DNA from 3 places in the Massilia hydrophila genome. Region 3 is predicted to be linked to each of the others. Evidence: predicted binding sites of a transcription regulator. Region 3 holds the regulator's gene; each other region holds the start of a gene.

Region 1 (4,828 bases), on a different contig from region 3:
GATCTGCGCCTTGACGACCCAGACCGGGCCGCCCAGCTCTTCAGCGGCCTTGACCGCTTCTTCCACGCTCATGCACGGAATACCGCGCGGAACGGTCACTCCGAATTTTCGGAGAATTTCTTTGCCCTGGTACTCATGGATTTTCATGCTGGCTTCCCTTCTTTTCTATGTACTGAATGAGTAATGCGGTTGAATGACAAAAATGACAAACATCGAATCCTAACCCGACACGGCCTTGATCGCCCAGCGCGGATAGTAGTTGGCCACGGCCGGTCCGTCGCTGCGCAGGGCATGGCAACGGTCGAGCTCGAATGGCCGTTCGGCCGAAGCAGGCTTGACCTGCGCGTCGGCGCGGGTGTCGAACTCGTCGTCGGCAAAGGCTTGCAGCGCTGCGGTCGGCAGCACCTGGGCCAATTCGGTCAGGTGGGTGCAGCCGAGCACGCCCGAGAGGCGGTCTTTCAGGTGCAGCCGGAAATGGTTCATCAGCGACAGGCCGATCAGCTTCTTGTAAGCAGGGCCTATCGTCTCACAGAAACCGGGATACGGAACGGCATCGGACGCGGCTTCGGCGTCCACGATGTTCAGCGCGCGGTCGATGGTGACGCGCAGCTTGAGGTCGTGGACCGGGCTGCCGGCCGGGCGGGTGCCGGATGCGAGCGCGATCTCGCGCGTCTTGATGTCGCGGATACTGGCATCCAGGTCCCACAGGCCATCGTCGCGTGCGAAGACGTCGACGGTGATGGCGCGCGTATGCCGGAGCGAGCGCGAGACGGGAGGAGACAGGGGCATAAAAACCAAATGCCGCTTGCGCGGCGGTTAGTGGTGCAGCCAGTGTGCTTCATGCACGTTGACGTAGCTTCTACGACAACAACCGCTCATGCGGCGCTGCTTAAACCGTGAAAGTTTAGCACAGCGCGTTGTCGGTTGCACTGCAACAGAAGTCTTTTTGCCGCACTGCAGCGATAAGAAGCGCGGATTCTTGCCGACTAGTCAAGCTTGCCTGGTGTGGACTTTGGATACAGGCGAGGCGGAATGCACAGCGCCAGCGTGCAGCGCCATCGTCCGTTGAGGAATATACCGCAGGGCATATCGGAGATGACGCTCCACGCTGGCGCCGGAACGACCTTCTATATAGAAGAGGCAAATGAAACACGGGGTGATACAGCAGGCATGCGGCCGAGCCTGGCATATCGTCGGAACAGGCCTGGGGCCAGGCCGGTTCCGGATCGCAGCAGACAGGCGTGCCTGCTACAGCGCGTCGTCGTCGGGAGCGCCCTGCATCGCGGTCCGTGCAGCGCGTTGGGAGAAACCACGCTGCAGCAGGAAGCGCATCTGCTTGGCACGCTCGGCCGCATCGACGGCGACGGTACCGAACTTGCGCTGCCACACGTCGATGGCGCGCGCTGTTTCGCTATCGGCAAGCGAGGCTTTGATGTCTTCCAGCGCTTCACCTTTGAGACCGTGGCTTTGCAGCTCGGCCATCACGCGGCTGTTGCCGAAACGCGCCGCCCGCCGGTTGATCAGCGATTCGGCGAAGCGTTCCTGCGACAGCCAGTTATTTTTTTCAAGGAAGTCGAGGAGGGCTTCGACGTCGTCGCCCTCCTCGGCATAACGGGCCAGCTTGCGCCCCAGCTCGAGCCGACTGTGCTCGCGCATCGACAGGTAGCGAAGCGCGCGCGCTTTGAGGCTAAGCTGGGGTGCAGGCATGAACACGCATCAGCGATTACTCGCCGACTGCCTTCAGCTTGTCCTTGCCGCTGTCTTCGACAGCAGCCAGCACCGGCGGCAGTTCGCGCACGCCCAGCGCAGCACGGACCTTGTTTTCGATTTCCCGTGCCAGAACCGGACGGTCTTTCAGGAACTGGCGGGCGTTGTCCTTGCCTTGGCCGATGCGTTCGCCGTTATAGCTGTACCACGAACCCGACTTCTCGACGATCTTGTTGTCGGCGCCCAGGTCCAGGATTTCGCCTTCGCGCGAGGTGCCTTCTCCGTACAGGATGTCGAAGTGGGCTTCCTTGAACGGCGGCGCGATCTTGTTCTTGACGACCTTGACCTTGGTTTCGTTACCGATCACCTCGTCACCCGACTTGATCGAACCGGTACGGCGGATGTCCAGGCGCACGGAAGCGTAGAACTTCAGCGCATTACCGCCGGTCGTGGTTTCCGGGCTGCCGAACATCACGCCGATCTTCATGCGGATCTGGTTGATGAAGATGACCAGGGTGTTGGTACGGTTGATCGAACCGGTCAGCTTGCGCAGCGCCTGCGACATCAGTCGCGCCTGCAGGCCCGGGAGCGAGTCGCCCATGTCGCCTTCGATCTCGGCGCGCGGGGTCAGTGCCGCCACCGAGTCGATGACCACCAGGTCGACCGAACCCGAACGCACCAGGGCGTCGGTGATTTCAAGGGCCTGTTCGCCGGTGTCCGGCTGCGAGATCAGCAGCTCGTCCAGCTTGATGCCCAGCTTCTGCGCGTAGGTCACGTCGAGCGCGTGCTCGGCGTCGATAAAGGCGCAGGTGCCGCCCAGCTTCTGCATCTGGGCGATGGTCTGCAGCGTCAGGGTGGTTTTACCCGACGATTCCGGACCGTAGATCTCGACGATACGGCCGCGCGGCAGGCCACCGACGCCCAGCGCGATGTCCAGGCCCAGCGAGCCAGTGGAAACAGTCTGCACTTCCTCGACCGGCGCATTGGTGTCCATGCGCATCACCGAGCCCTTGCCGAACTGCTTTTCAATCTGCGCCAGGGCGGCTGCGAGCGCCTTGCCCTTTTCAGCGGCGTTTACTGCGAGTTTTTTGTCGTCCATGGTGTACTTTCAGCTGTGGAGTAGGCAAGGTAGGGTCGCTACCGCTAAAATCAAGAGAACTACTGTATATAAATCCAGTTGTTCGAACCAGCAAAATCAAGCCACTACTGTATATAAATCCAGTGGTTTAGGCAAGCGAAAAAAGTCGCCCTGTTGTTATCTGCGAGGCTCGCATTGTTGCGATAAATCAAACACAATAGGGCCTGTTGAAGCACTAACGAATACCAAGGTGGCCCCATGCGAATTCTGCTCGCCGAAGATGATAGCGTACTTGCCGATGGACTGACCCGTTCCCTGCGCCAGTCCGGGTATGCGATCGATTGCGTCAAGAACGGCCAGGATGCCGACACGGCCCTGTCCACCCAGGAGTTCGACCTCCTGATCCTCGACCTCGGCCTGCCCAAGCTGTCCGGGCTCGAGGTGCTGCGCCGCCTGCGCGCCCGCTCCTCGCTGCTGCCGGTCTTGATCCTCACCGCCGCCGATTCGGTCGAACAGCGGGTCGAGGGCCTTGACCTGGGTGCCGACGACTACATGGCCAAGCCCTTCGCCCTGTCCGAGCTGGAGGCGCGGGTGCGCGCCCTGACCCGGCGCGGCGCCGGCGGCGGCCCGGCCGTGGTGCGCCATGGCCCGCTGGTGTACGACCAGGTCGGCCGCAGCGCCTACATCAACGACCAGATGCTCGACCTGTCGGCGCGCGAGCTCGGCCTGCTCGAGGTGCTGCTGGCGCGCACCGGGCGCCTGGTCTCCAAGGAGCAGCTGGTCGACCACCTGTGCGAATGGGGCGAGGAAGTCTCGAACAACGCCATCGAGGTCTACGTGCACCGCTTGCGCAAGAAGATCGAGGTCGGCGGCGTGCGCATCGCCACCGTGCGCGGCCTCGGCTACTGCCTCGAGAAATTCTCCGACGCCCCGCGCGGCGCGGCGCCCGAGCCCAAGTGAACGAGCGCGACGCCGGACTGGCCGATCCGCCGCCTCCGGACCGGGGCGCGGACGAGGCCGGGTTCGCGCCCTACGTGCCGCCCAATCCCGAGCCGGACGAGAACATCCGCCACTCGCTGTTCGGCGAGATCCTCGACTGGATGCTGGCCCCGCTGCTGCTGCTATGGCCGATGAGCATCGCCATCACCTACCTGGTGGCGAAGTCGATCGCCAACCAGCCCTTCGACGACGCGCTGGAAGACCGCGTCACCGTGCTGTCGCAGCAGATCCGCACCGTGGCCGGCCAGCCGGTGGTGCAGCTGCCGGCCAGCGCGCGCGACGTGCTGCGTGCGGACGACGTGGACAGCGTCTATTTCCAGATCAGCGGTCCGGACGGCGCCCACATCGACGGCGACCGCGACCTGCCGCGCCCGCGTTCCGGCAATGGCACCGAACCCGTCCACGGCAGCGCGGTCCTGTTTCGCAACGATACGATCCATGGCACGCCGGTGCGCGTGGCCTATTCCTGGGTCGGCCTCGATCCGCTGCGCGAACGCGGCCCGGAACCGGGGCAGGCGGGCAAGGCCGAACATGCGGAACAAGCGGAACAGCGCGCCGTGCAGGCCCTGGTCCAGGTGGCCGAGACCCTGGACAAGCGCGCCCACCTGGCCAACGAGATCATCAGGGGTGTGATCCTGCCCCAGTTCATCATCCTGCCGGTGATCCTGGCCCTGGTCTGGTTCGCGCTGTCGCGCGGCCTGTCGCCGCTGGCCGAGCTGCAGGAGCGCATCCGCGCCCGGCCCCAGGACGACCTGTCGCCGATCGACCCGCGCCAGGTGCCGGAAGAGATTTCGCCCCTGGTCGGCTCCTTCAACGACATGCTGGAACGCCTGGCCCAGACCGTCGAGATGCAAAAGCGCTTCATCGCCGATGCCGCGCACCAGATGAAGACCCCGCTGGCCGGGATGCGCATGCAGTCCGAGCTGGCGCTGCGCCAGCACGATCCGGGCGAGATCCACCGCTCGCTCGAGCAGCTGGCCAAGAGTTCGGAATCGGCCACGCGCCTGGTGAACCAGCTGCTGGCCCTGGCCCGCGCCGAGAACC
Region 2 (4,828 bases), on a different contig from region 3:
CATCGGGCTACCTGAAGAAGATCGTGGCGCGCATGGAGCCGCAGCTGCTGGCGCAGGCGCAGGCGTTTACGTAAGGCGACCGGACCGTTCAACGACCGGTTGGACGCGTGGCCGGGAGACCCGCCCACGCTACGTATGTATCCATTTCCTCTGGCGTGAGCTCAGCGATTCCTGTAGGGTGGGCGGCTATGCCGCCCACGCGTCCAAGCAGCGCATGCGCGGCCAGGACCCATACCTACAACAACCTTGTCCCCGAGACGCCATGAAAAAACTCGCCATTCCCCTCCTGCTCGGCCTCGCCGCCGCGGCAGCGCTGCCTGCCCACGCCGCCGCGCCGGCAGCCGGCACCCAGGCCAGCGCAGCCTTCAAGTTCGATCGCAAGGCCTACAGCATCGCCCACAAAAAATTCGTGCTGCCCAATGGCCTGACCCTGCTGGTCCACACCGACCACAGCGTGCCGGTGGTCGGCGTGAACATGTGGTACCACGTCGGTTCGCGCAACGAGAAGCGCGGCAAGACCGGCTTCGCCCACCTGTTCGAGCACTTCTTCTTCAACGGTTCCGAGAACTACCCGCACGGCTTCCGCGAGGCGATGGACGACCTGGGCGCGAACAACCGCAACGGCACCACCAACACCGACCGCACCAACTTCTTCGAGGACGTGCCGGTATCGGCGCTGGAGCGCACCCTGTTCCTGGAATCGGACCGCATGGGCTTCCTCGGCAACTACATCTCGCAGGCGATGCTCGAGCGCGAGCGCGGCGTGGTGCAGAACGAGAAGCGCCAGGGCGAGAACCAGCCCTATGGCCGCGTGTGGCAGGAAATCTCGGCCAAGATGTACCCGTACTCGCACCCGTATTCGTGGTCGACCATCGGCAGCATGGAAGACCTGCAGGCCGCCTCGCTGGACGACATCAAGGAGTGGTACCGCACCTATTACGGCCCGAACAACGCGGTGATCTCGCTGGCCGGCGACATCACGCCGGAACGCGCCTATGAACTGGTGAACAAGTACTTCGGCGCGATCCCGCCGGGCCCGGCGCTGCCGCGCACCGAGAAGTGGATCCCGCAGCTGGACCGCAACATCCGCGACGAGATGGAAGACCAGGTGCCGCAAGTGCGCGTGTACCGCGCCTGGCACGTCGGTTCCTGGAAGGATGCCGACACCCAGCACCTGAACCTGCTGGCCGGCGTGCTGAGCGGCTCGAAGAGCGCGCGCCTGACCAAGCGCCTGGTGTACGACAAGGGCATCGCCACCAGCGTCAGCGCCTCGGTCAACGACGGTGAACTGGGCGGCACCTTCAACCTGGTCGCCACCGTCAAGCCGGGCGTCGACCCGCTCGAGGTCGAGCGCGAGATGGAGCGTGTGCTGGCCGAACTGCTCGAGAAGGGCCCGACCCAGGCCGAGCTGCAGCGCGTGAAGACGAGCGAGCTGGCCGGCTTCTCGCGCAGCCTGGAGCGCCTGGGCGGCTTCGGCGGCCGTTCCGACGTGCTGGCCGAAAGCATGACCTACGGCGGCAAGCCGGACGCCTACCTCGACCGCCTCGAACTGTATGCCACCGGCACCCCGGCCGACGTCAAGGCGGCCGCCAACCGCTGGCTGCGCGCCAGCCACTACACGATGACGGTGCGCCCGGCGCCCAAGCTGGCCGCCACCAAGTCGACGCTGGACCGCAAGGTCCTCCCTGGCCTGGGCGACGCGCCGGACGTCAAGTTCCCGGTGCTGCAGCGCGCCCAGCTCAAGAACGGCCTGAAGGTGGTGCTGCTCGAGCGCCACTCGGCCCCGATCTTCAATGCCTCGCTGGCGATCGACGCCGGCGCCGCCTCGGATTCCGCCGCCAAGGCCGGCATCGCCTCGCTGGCGCTCGACCTGCTCGACAAGGGCACGAAGCAGCGCGACGCCTTCGCGCTGTCGGACGCGCTGGAAAACCTGGGCGCCCGCCTGTACACCGGCAACGGCCAGGACATGTCCTATGTGCGCCTGCAGGGCACCAGCGCCAACCTGGCGCCTTCGCTGGCGCTGATGGCCGAAGCGGCATTGAGCCCGAGCTTCCCGCAGGACCAGTTCGCGCTGTCGAAGAGCCGCCGCCTGGCCGGCATCGGCCAGGAAAAGGCGCAGCCGAACAGCCTGGCGCTGCGCCTCGTGCCTGCGCTGCTGTACGGCGCCGAGCACGCCTACGGCAAGCCGGCCAGCGGCTTCGAGGGCAGCGTGCAGTCGCTCACCCGCGACGACCTGGCCGCCTGGCACGCCACCTGGTTCAAGCCGGGCAGCGCCACCATCGTGGTGGCCGGCGACACCAGCATGGACAAGCTGCTGCCGGCGCTGGAAGCGAGCTTTGGCAAGTGGCAGCCGGGCACCGCCCCGGCCAAGGGGATGGCCACCGTGGCGCCGACCCGCGGCAAGCGCCTGATCCTGGTGGACAAGCCGGACGCGCCGCAGTCGACCATCGTCGCCGCCCACGTGTCGCAGGCCTATGGCCAGCCCGAAGACCTGGCGATGGAACCGGTGATGGCCAACTTCGGCGGCATCGCGACCTCGCGCCTGAACCGCAACCTGCGCCTCGACAAGCACTGGAGCTACGGCACCCAGGCACGCCTGAACGATGTGCGCGGCCAGCGTCCGTTTTACATCATCGCGCCGGTGCAGACCGACAAGACGGTGGAAGCGATGCGCGAAGTGCAGAAGGAACTGCGCGGCGTGGCCGGCGAGCGTCCGCTGGTGGGCACCGAGTACGAGAGCATCATGCGCAACATGACGGCGCGCCTGCCGGGCCGCTTCGGGACCCTGGACGCGCTCGAATCGGCGGCCCTGTCGACGGTCAACTTCGGCCTGGCGGACGACTACTGGAACAAGTACGCCGCGAACGTGCGCGCGCTCACGCCGCAGCAGCTCGGCGCCGCCTCCGGCAAGTTCATCAAGCCGGACGAAGCGGTGTGGATGGTGATCGGCGACCTGCGCAAGATCGAGGCCGGCGTGCGTTCGCTGGGCTGGGGCGAAGTCACCGTGGTGGATGCCGACGGCAAGCCGCTGCGTTGATGTGTGGGGTGGGCGGGCCCTCCCGCCCACCCTGCGGACGGCTATGCACCGGCTTTGAACCGCCCATCCGTCCGCACGCGAGACAAGCCCCCCCTGTCTTGCGCGCGCGATAGTATACTGTATGCCCATACAGTTCAACGATCGCGATGGAACTTACCGACAAGCTGGAAATCCTGGCCGACGCCGCGAAGTACGACGCGTCCTGCGCCAGCAGTGGCGCGCCGAAGCGCGGTTCCGAGGGCCTGGACGGCTTGGGAGCCACCACCGGCATGGGCATCTGCCACAGCTACACCCCCGATGGGCGCTGCGTCTCGCTGCTCAAGATCCTGCTCACCAATTTCTGCATCTACGACTGCCAGTACTGCATCAACCGGCGCAGCTCGAACGTGCCGCGCGCCCGCTTTTCGGTGGACGAAGTGGTCAGGCTTACGCAGGATTTCTACGTCCGCAACTACATCGACGGCCTGTTCCTGAGCTCGGGCATCATCCAGTCGTCCGACTACACGATGGAGCAGCTGGTGGCGGTGGCGCGCCAGCTGCGCGAAGTGCATGGCTTCCGTGGCTACATCCACCTGAAGACCATTCCCGACGCCGATCCGCTCCTGATCGCGCAGGCCGGCCGCTGGGCCGACCGCCTGTCGGTCAACATTGAGCTGCCGACCCACGACAGCGTGACCCGCCTGGCGCCGGAAAAGAACGTCCACACCATCAAGCTGGCGATGGGCGCGATCCGGCGCAAGCTCGACGAAAAGGCCGAGGAACCCAAGGCGCCCAGCTTCGCGCCGGCCGGCCAGAGCACGCAGATGATCGTCGGCGCCGATGCCAGCGACGACCACACCATCCTGAACACGGCCGAGACCCTGTACGGCAGCTACAAGCTGAAACGCGTGTACTACTCGGCCTTCAGCCCGATCCCGCAAAGCCCGAAAAGCGTGCCGCTGGCGCCGCCGCCGCTGCTGCGCGAGCACCGGCTGTACCAGGCCGACTTCCTGCTGCGCGGCTACGGCTTCACGGCGGGAGAACTGATGCCGCAAGCGGGCAACCTGGCGCTCGACGTCGATCCCAAGCTGGGCTGGGCACTCAGCAACCGCGAGCACTTCCCCCTCGACCTGAACCGCGCCGACGAGACCATGATCGCGCGCGTGCCCGGCATCGGCATCCGCAACGCCAAGCGCATCGTCGAGCTGCGCCGCCTGCGCCGCATCCGCTGGGAAGACCTGTCGCGCCTGCGCTGCAGCATGAAGAAGCTGGCACCCTTCATCGTCACCGCCGACTACAAGCCGGCGCAGGGAGCCGCCAGTTCGCACCTCCTGCGGCGCCACCTGGCCGATGCGCCCGAGCAGATGAACCTGTGGCCGGAGCTGCAGGCGGCATGAAGCCCGCCGCCGACGTCCCCGCTGCCACCGGCGGCCAGCCGCCGGCGCCTTACGGTTTCGCCGAATGGCGCATGGCGGCGCGCGTGCTGCTGAAAGCCGGCGTGCCGCCCGAGGCGGCCGACTGGGGCAGGGCGGATGGCGGCGACCTGTTCTCGGGTGCGCCCCGCGCGGCGGGAGCGGACGATAATGGCGCCGAGCCATCATCACCATCGTCACCAACTGCGCCGCCAGGACCGGCCGCGCGCATCCCGCGCGCGCTAATGGACATGCTGCAAAGCGCCGCCTGCTTTCGCGCCCCGGACCGCTGGGCCTTCCTGTACCGCGTGCTGTGGCGCTGGACGCACGGCGAGCACGACGTGCAGTCGCCGGCCGACCCGGACGGCGCGCGCCTGCACGGCATGGTCAAGGCGGTGCG
Region 3 (4,828 bases):
CCCACTTCCTCGGCCTTGCCCAGCATGTTGCAGGCTTCGTAGACCGTGATCACGTCGGCGGGCTTGCCGGCGTTGATCAGGCGGACCATCTGTTCGAAGATGATGCGGTGGTCGTAGCGGTAGAAATCCTCCGCGTGCATGAAGTCGGCGATGCGGTCCCACGCTGCATTGTCGCGCAGGAGGCCGCCGATGACGGACTGCTCTGCTTCGATGGAATGCGGTGGGATGCGCAGGGAATCGACTTGCGGATCGGATGGGGAATTCATGGCGGGCATTATACCGTTTCCGGTCATCCGGCTGAAATAATTGGCGAGTTTCCAGGAATAAAAAAAGCCGGGCGAACCCGGCTTTTTCATTTATACAACAACTGCTTAGGCAGCTTCGCCCACCACCGCGATGGTGATTTCCGAGACGACGTCGGTGTGCAGCGCGACGGCGACCGGGAACTCGCCGGTGGTCTTCAGCGGACCGGTCGGCATGCGGACTTGCGACTTCTCGACGGCGAAACCTTGCTTGCTCAGGGCTTCGGCGATGTCGAAGTTGGTGACCGAACCGAACAGACGGCCGTCCACGCCCGCCTTCTGGGCGATGGTGACGGTCATGCCGCTCAGCTTGTCGCCTTGCGCCTGGGCAGCCGACAGCTTTTCAGCTGCCGCTTTTTCCAGTTCGGCGCGCTTGACTTCGAACTCGGCCACGGCGGCCTGGGTGGCGCGGCGTGCCATCTTTTGCGGGATCAGGAAGTTACGTGCGTAACCGTCCTTGACTTTGACGACGTCGCCCAGGTTACCGACGTTGACCACTTTTTCGAGCAGGATAACTTGCATATTTATTCTCCAGGTATTCTGACTGACGTGCCGCGCTTTAGGCGTTGTGCAGGTCGGTGTACGGCAGCAGCGCGAGGTAGCGTGCGCGCTTGATGGCGGTGTCGACCTGGCGCTGGTAGTGCGCCTTGGTGCCGGTCAGGCGTGCCGGCATGATCTTGCCGTTTTCCTGGACGAAGTCCTTCAGGGTGTCGACGTCTTTGTAGTCCACCTGTTCCACGCCGGCGGCGGTGAAGCGGCAGAATTTCTTGCGCTTGAACAGCGGGTTCTGCTGTTTGCGCTTCATTTTTTCTTTGGCTTTGTTTTTGTCGAACTTTTTACCGAATGCCATTTCGAGGCTCCTGTATCTAATCTAGGTTGCGCCGCGGGCTTGTTTACTCTGCGGCACTGAAATCAATGATGTGAAACACCAAGGCTTTGCTGTTGCGGTTCTTCCGTGCGAGGAATCCGTTGAAGCGGTAGGCGGCGCCGAGTTCGGCACTTTCCAGCCTGCCTGAAATCTCGCCTGCGCCGAGCGCAGGGATTTCAAACGCGACCTGCCTTGCCACGCCGGCCTCGACCTGCTGCGAATCGTGCATCAGGATCGCGCCCACGATGGGGACGCCGGCCGGGGTGAAACGCAGGACGTCTCGCTCCGCGATGGTCGCGATGAGCTGGAACTGGTTCACTGCGCTGCTTTGCTTCGTTTCGGATTCCCGGGAAAACCCGGTGACAGCTTAAGCGGCGGCGGCCGGGGCAGCGGCGGCTGCTTCAGCGCGGTGGCTCTTGGCTGCGTCTTCGCGCTGGACCGACTTCATCATCGGCGACGGTGCGGTTTCGGCCTTCTTCATCTTGACGGTCAGGTGACGCAGGACGGCATCGTTGAACTTGAATGCGGTTTCCAGCTCGACCAGGGTCTCGTTGTCGCACTCGATGTTCATGCAGATGTAGTGGGCTTTCGGCAGCTTCTGGATCTGGTACGCCATTTGACGGCGGCCCCAGTCTTCCACGCGATGGATGTTACCGCCGCGGCTGGTCACCGTGGTCTTGTAACGCTCGATCATCGCCGGAACTTGCTCGCTCTGGTCCGGGTGGACGATAAAAACGATTTCATAATGACGCATGCAACACTCCTTGAGGACGTTTAAACAAATGCCCACCTCGGCGTCAAGACGAGTGTGGGAAGGGAAAGCCTGCCATTATAGCCGGAAAATCGCGCGAATGGGAACCAGGGCCAGGCTGTCATGGTCGCGATCGCGCCTTGAGATGCGTGGTGCACGCCACAATCGGACCACAATCGGGCGCGCGTGGCCCGCGTTGCAGCATTTTTTTGCAGTTTTCCCGTGTTTGCCCTTGCGCATCCGGGAATACTGTACAAAAATACAGTCTGCTCTTATAACTAATGCCGTAGACCACCCATGCTCAAGCTCACTGCAAGGCAAGAACAGATCCTGAACCTGATCAAGGAAGCGATCGACAACACCGGCTTTCCGCCGACCCGCGCCGAAATCGCGGCCGAGCTGGGTTTCAAGTCGGCGAATGCCGCCGAAGAACACCTGCAAGCCCTGGCGCGCAAGGGCGCCATCGAGATCTCGCCGGGCACCTCGCGCGGCATCCGCCTGGTTGGCGCCTCGGTCGAGCAGATTCCGATGCCGCCGCCGAATCTCATGATGTCGCTGCCGCTGGTCGGCCGCGTCGCCGCCGGCTCCCCTATCCTGGCCCAGGAACACGTGGAAGCCACCTATTCCGTCGATGCCGCGATGTTCTCGGCCCGTCCCGACTTCCTGCTGAAGGTCAAGGGCTGGTCGATGCGCGATGCCGGCATCTGCGACGGCGACTTCCTCGCCGTCAAGAAGATCGACAGCGCCAAGAACGGCCAGATCGTGGTGGCGCGCCTCGGTGAAGAGGTCACCGTCAAGCGCTACCGCAAGACCGGCAACCTGGTCGAACTGCTGCCGGAAAATCCGGACTTCAAGGTCATCCAGGTAAAGCCGGAAGACGAGTTCGCGCTGGAAGGGCTGGCGGTCGGGCTGATGCGCAGCTGGCACTAAGGCTGGAACGCACACTGGCGGGCTGCATGCCCGCCTTTTTTTTACCCCTTATTTCCCCTTCAACAGGGTCGAGCTGTTGCTCTTGACCATCTTGTTGTGCTCGGAGACATAGGCGTCGGTCGCCTTGCGCCAGGCCTCGAAGTCGGCCAGCACCAGTTTCGAACTCACCTTCGCCTCTTCCTGCAGGTTGGCCTGCAACTGCTCCAGGTAGGCGGTCGACTTTTCCAGCTCGTCCTTCTTCATCAGCTTGCGGATGTCTTCGGGGACGCGCTTGGTGAGCGGCGTGGCCGCGTTCAGGTTGGTCACGTAGCGGTTGTAGCAATCCTGCCAGGTCGTGATGGCGGCGCCGATGCGGTCAATGTCGGCATTGATCTTCGACATCGCCGGAATGCGCGGTGTCGCGCAGCGGAATTCGCCCGATTTCAGGTCTTCGCCGTCGTAGCCGCTGATCCAGTAGTCGATGTCCTTGCGGCGCTTGACGCGCTGCTCCATCACCGCCAGCGACGCGGCGGCGACCTTGTTGCCCTTGGCGGCCGATTTCTTGAACAGCGCCTCGGCCTTGGCCTCGTCCACCTGCCCCGCTTCGCCGTACCAGTACATCTGGCCCAGCGCCTGCTGCGCCTCCGGGTTGCCGGCATCGGCCAGCTTCGTATAGATCTTCAGCGCACCCGCATAATCCTTCTTCTCGAACAGGGCGTTGGCGTTGTCCAGTTCGCCGGCATGGGCGGCGCCGCACAGCAGCAGGGATGCAAGGAACAGCTTGGTTTTCATGGCAGCTCGGAGTGGCAAAAGAAGGCCCATGATAAGGGCAAGCCGGTACCCGCTCAACCGCTGAAACAAAAATGGCAGCCCGCGGGCTGCCATGATGATGTTTCGGGTGCTCAGGACGCAAGCGCCTGGCGGAAGTCCGCCAGCAGGTCCTCGGTATCCTCGATCCCCACCGAGACGCGGATCAGGGACTCGGCGATGCCCATGCTGGCGCGCCGCTCCGCCCCCATCTCGAAGAAGATCGTGTGCGCCACTGGAATCACCAGGGTACGGGTATCGCCCAGGTTGCTGGCCGGGATGCCGAGTTTCAGGCGGTTCAGGTAGTCGAAAGGATCGATCGCGTCAACCAGCTCGAAGCTCAGCAGCGAACCGCCGCTGCGGAACAGCGACGCCACCAGGGCGTGCTGCGGATGCGAGGCCAGGCCCGGGTAGTGCACCGCGGCCACGCGCGGATCGGCTTCTAGCATGCGCGCCAGCGCCAGCGCATTGGCGCAGGTGCGCTCCATGCGCAGCGCCAGCGTCTCGGCGCCCACCGCGATATGGTGCGCCGCTTCCGGCCCCAGCGCCGCGCCGAAGTCGCGCAGCGCCTTGGCGCGCAGCTGGGCCAGGCCCTGGTTCGCTGGCACCTGCTTGCGGAAGTTGGCGGCGATGTTCGGATACGCGCTCCAGTCGAACAGGCCGGTGTCGGTCAGGGCGCCGCCCAGCGCGATGCCATGCCCGCCGATCGACTTGGTCAGCGAATTGACCACCAGCCCCGCCCCCACCGCCTTGGGACGGAACAGCCAGGGCGTGGTCATGGTGTTGTCCACCACGTACAGGATGCCGCGCTCGCGGCACAGCTGGCCGATGCGCGCCAGGTCGGCCACCTGGGTGCGCGGGTTGGCGATGGTCTCGACGAAGACGATGCGCGTGTCCGGCCGCAGCGCCGCCTCGACCTTGGCGGCGTCGGTGGCGTCGACGAAGTCCACCGCGACGCCCTGTCCGGCCACCGTCTGCCACAGGCTGTTGGTGTTCCCGAACAGGAAGGAGGACGAAACCACATGGTCGCCCGACTTCAGCAGCGCCTGGAACAGCGCGCCGATGGCGCCCATGCCGGTGGCGAAGCACAGGGTGCCGACGCCGTCTTCCATCTTGCTGATCTTATCTTCCAGCGCGGCAACGGTCGGGTTGCCCTGGCGCCCGTAGCGGAAGCCCGGCTCCCGGCCCTGG

What was found. The regulator LexA, encoded in region 3, represses DNA repair genes until DNA is damaged. The targets are predictions, from matches to a motif close to ACTGTATNNNNATACAGT.
Region 1: recA (recombinase RecA) is a predicted target of LexA. The motif match lies at 2,913-2,930, and genes of this name have one in related genera.
Region 2: LE190_RS12535 (putative DNA modification/repair radical SAM protein) is a predicted target of LexA. The motif match lies at 3,154-3,171, and genes of this name have one in related genera.

Annotation. Positions count from the first base shown of each region.
Region 1 covers NZ_JAHYBX010000004.1:208,084-212,911, reverse strand. Annotated here, with positions in the region: gene sucC (ADP-forming succinate--CoA ligase subunit beta) at 1-147, opposite strand, end outside; gene LE190_RS12875 (DUF2889 domain-containing protein) at 220-789, opposite strand; gene recX (recombination regulator RecX) at 1,249-1,707, opposite strand; gene recA (recombinase RecA) at 1,724-2,806, opposite strand; gene LE190_RS12860 (response regulator transcription factor) at 3,044-3,745, shown strand; gene LE190_RS12855 (sensor histidine kinase) at 3,742-4,828, shown strand, end outside.
Region 2 covers NZ_JAHYBX010000004.1:131,895-136,722, forward strand. Annotated here, with positions in the region: gene LE190_RS12525 (tetratricopeptide repeat protein) at 1-74, shown strand, start outside; gene LE190_RS12530 (M16 family metallopeptidase) at 263-3,037, shown strand; gene LE190_RS12535 (putative DNA modification/repair radical SAM protein) at 3,184-4,413, shown strand; gene LE190_RS12540 (UdgX family uracil-DNA binding protein) at 4,410-4,828, shown strand, end outside.
Region 3 covers NZ_JAHYBX010000001.1:623,819-628,646, reverse strand. Annotated here, with positions in the region: gene LE190_RS02790 (replicative DNA helicase) at 1-266, opposite strand, end outside; gene rplI (50S ribosomal protein L9) at 372-824, opposite strand; gene rpsR (30S ribosomal protein S18) at 862-1,152, opposite strand; gene priB (primosomal replication protein N) at 1,196-1,489, opposite strand; gene rpsF (30S ribosomal protein S6) at 1,538-1,924, opposite strand; gene lexA (transcriptional repressor LexA) at 2,219-2,851, shown strand; gene LE190_RS02760 (tetratricopeptide repeat protein) at 2,900-3,622, opposite strand; gene LE190_RS02755 (cystathionine gamma-synthase family protein) at 3,733-4,828, opposite strand, start outside.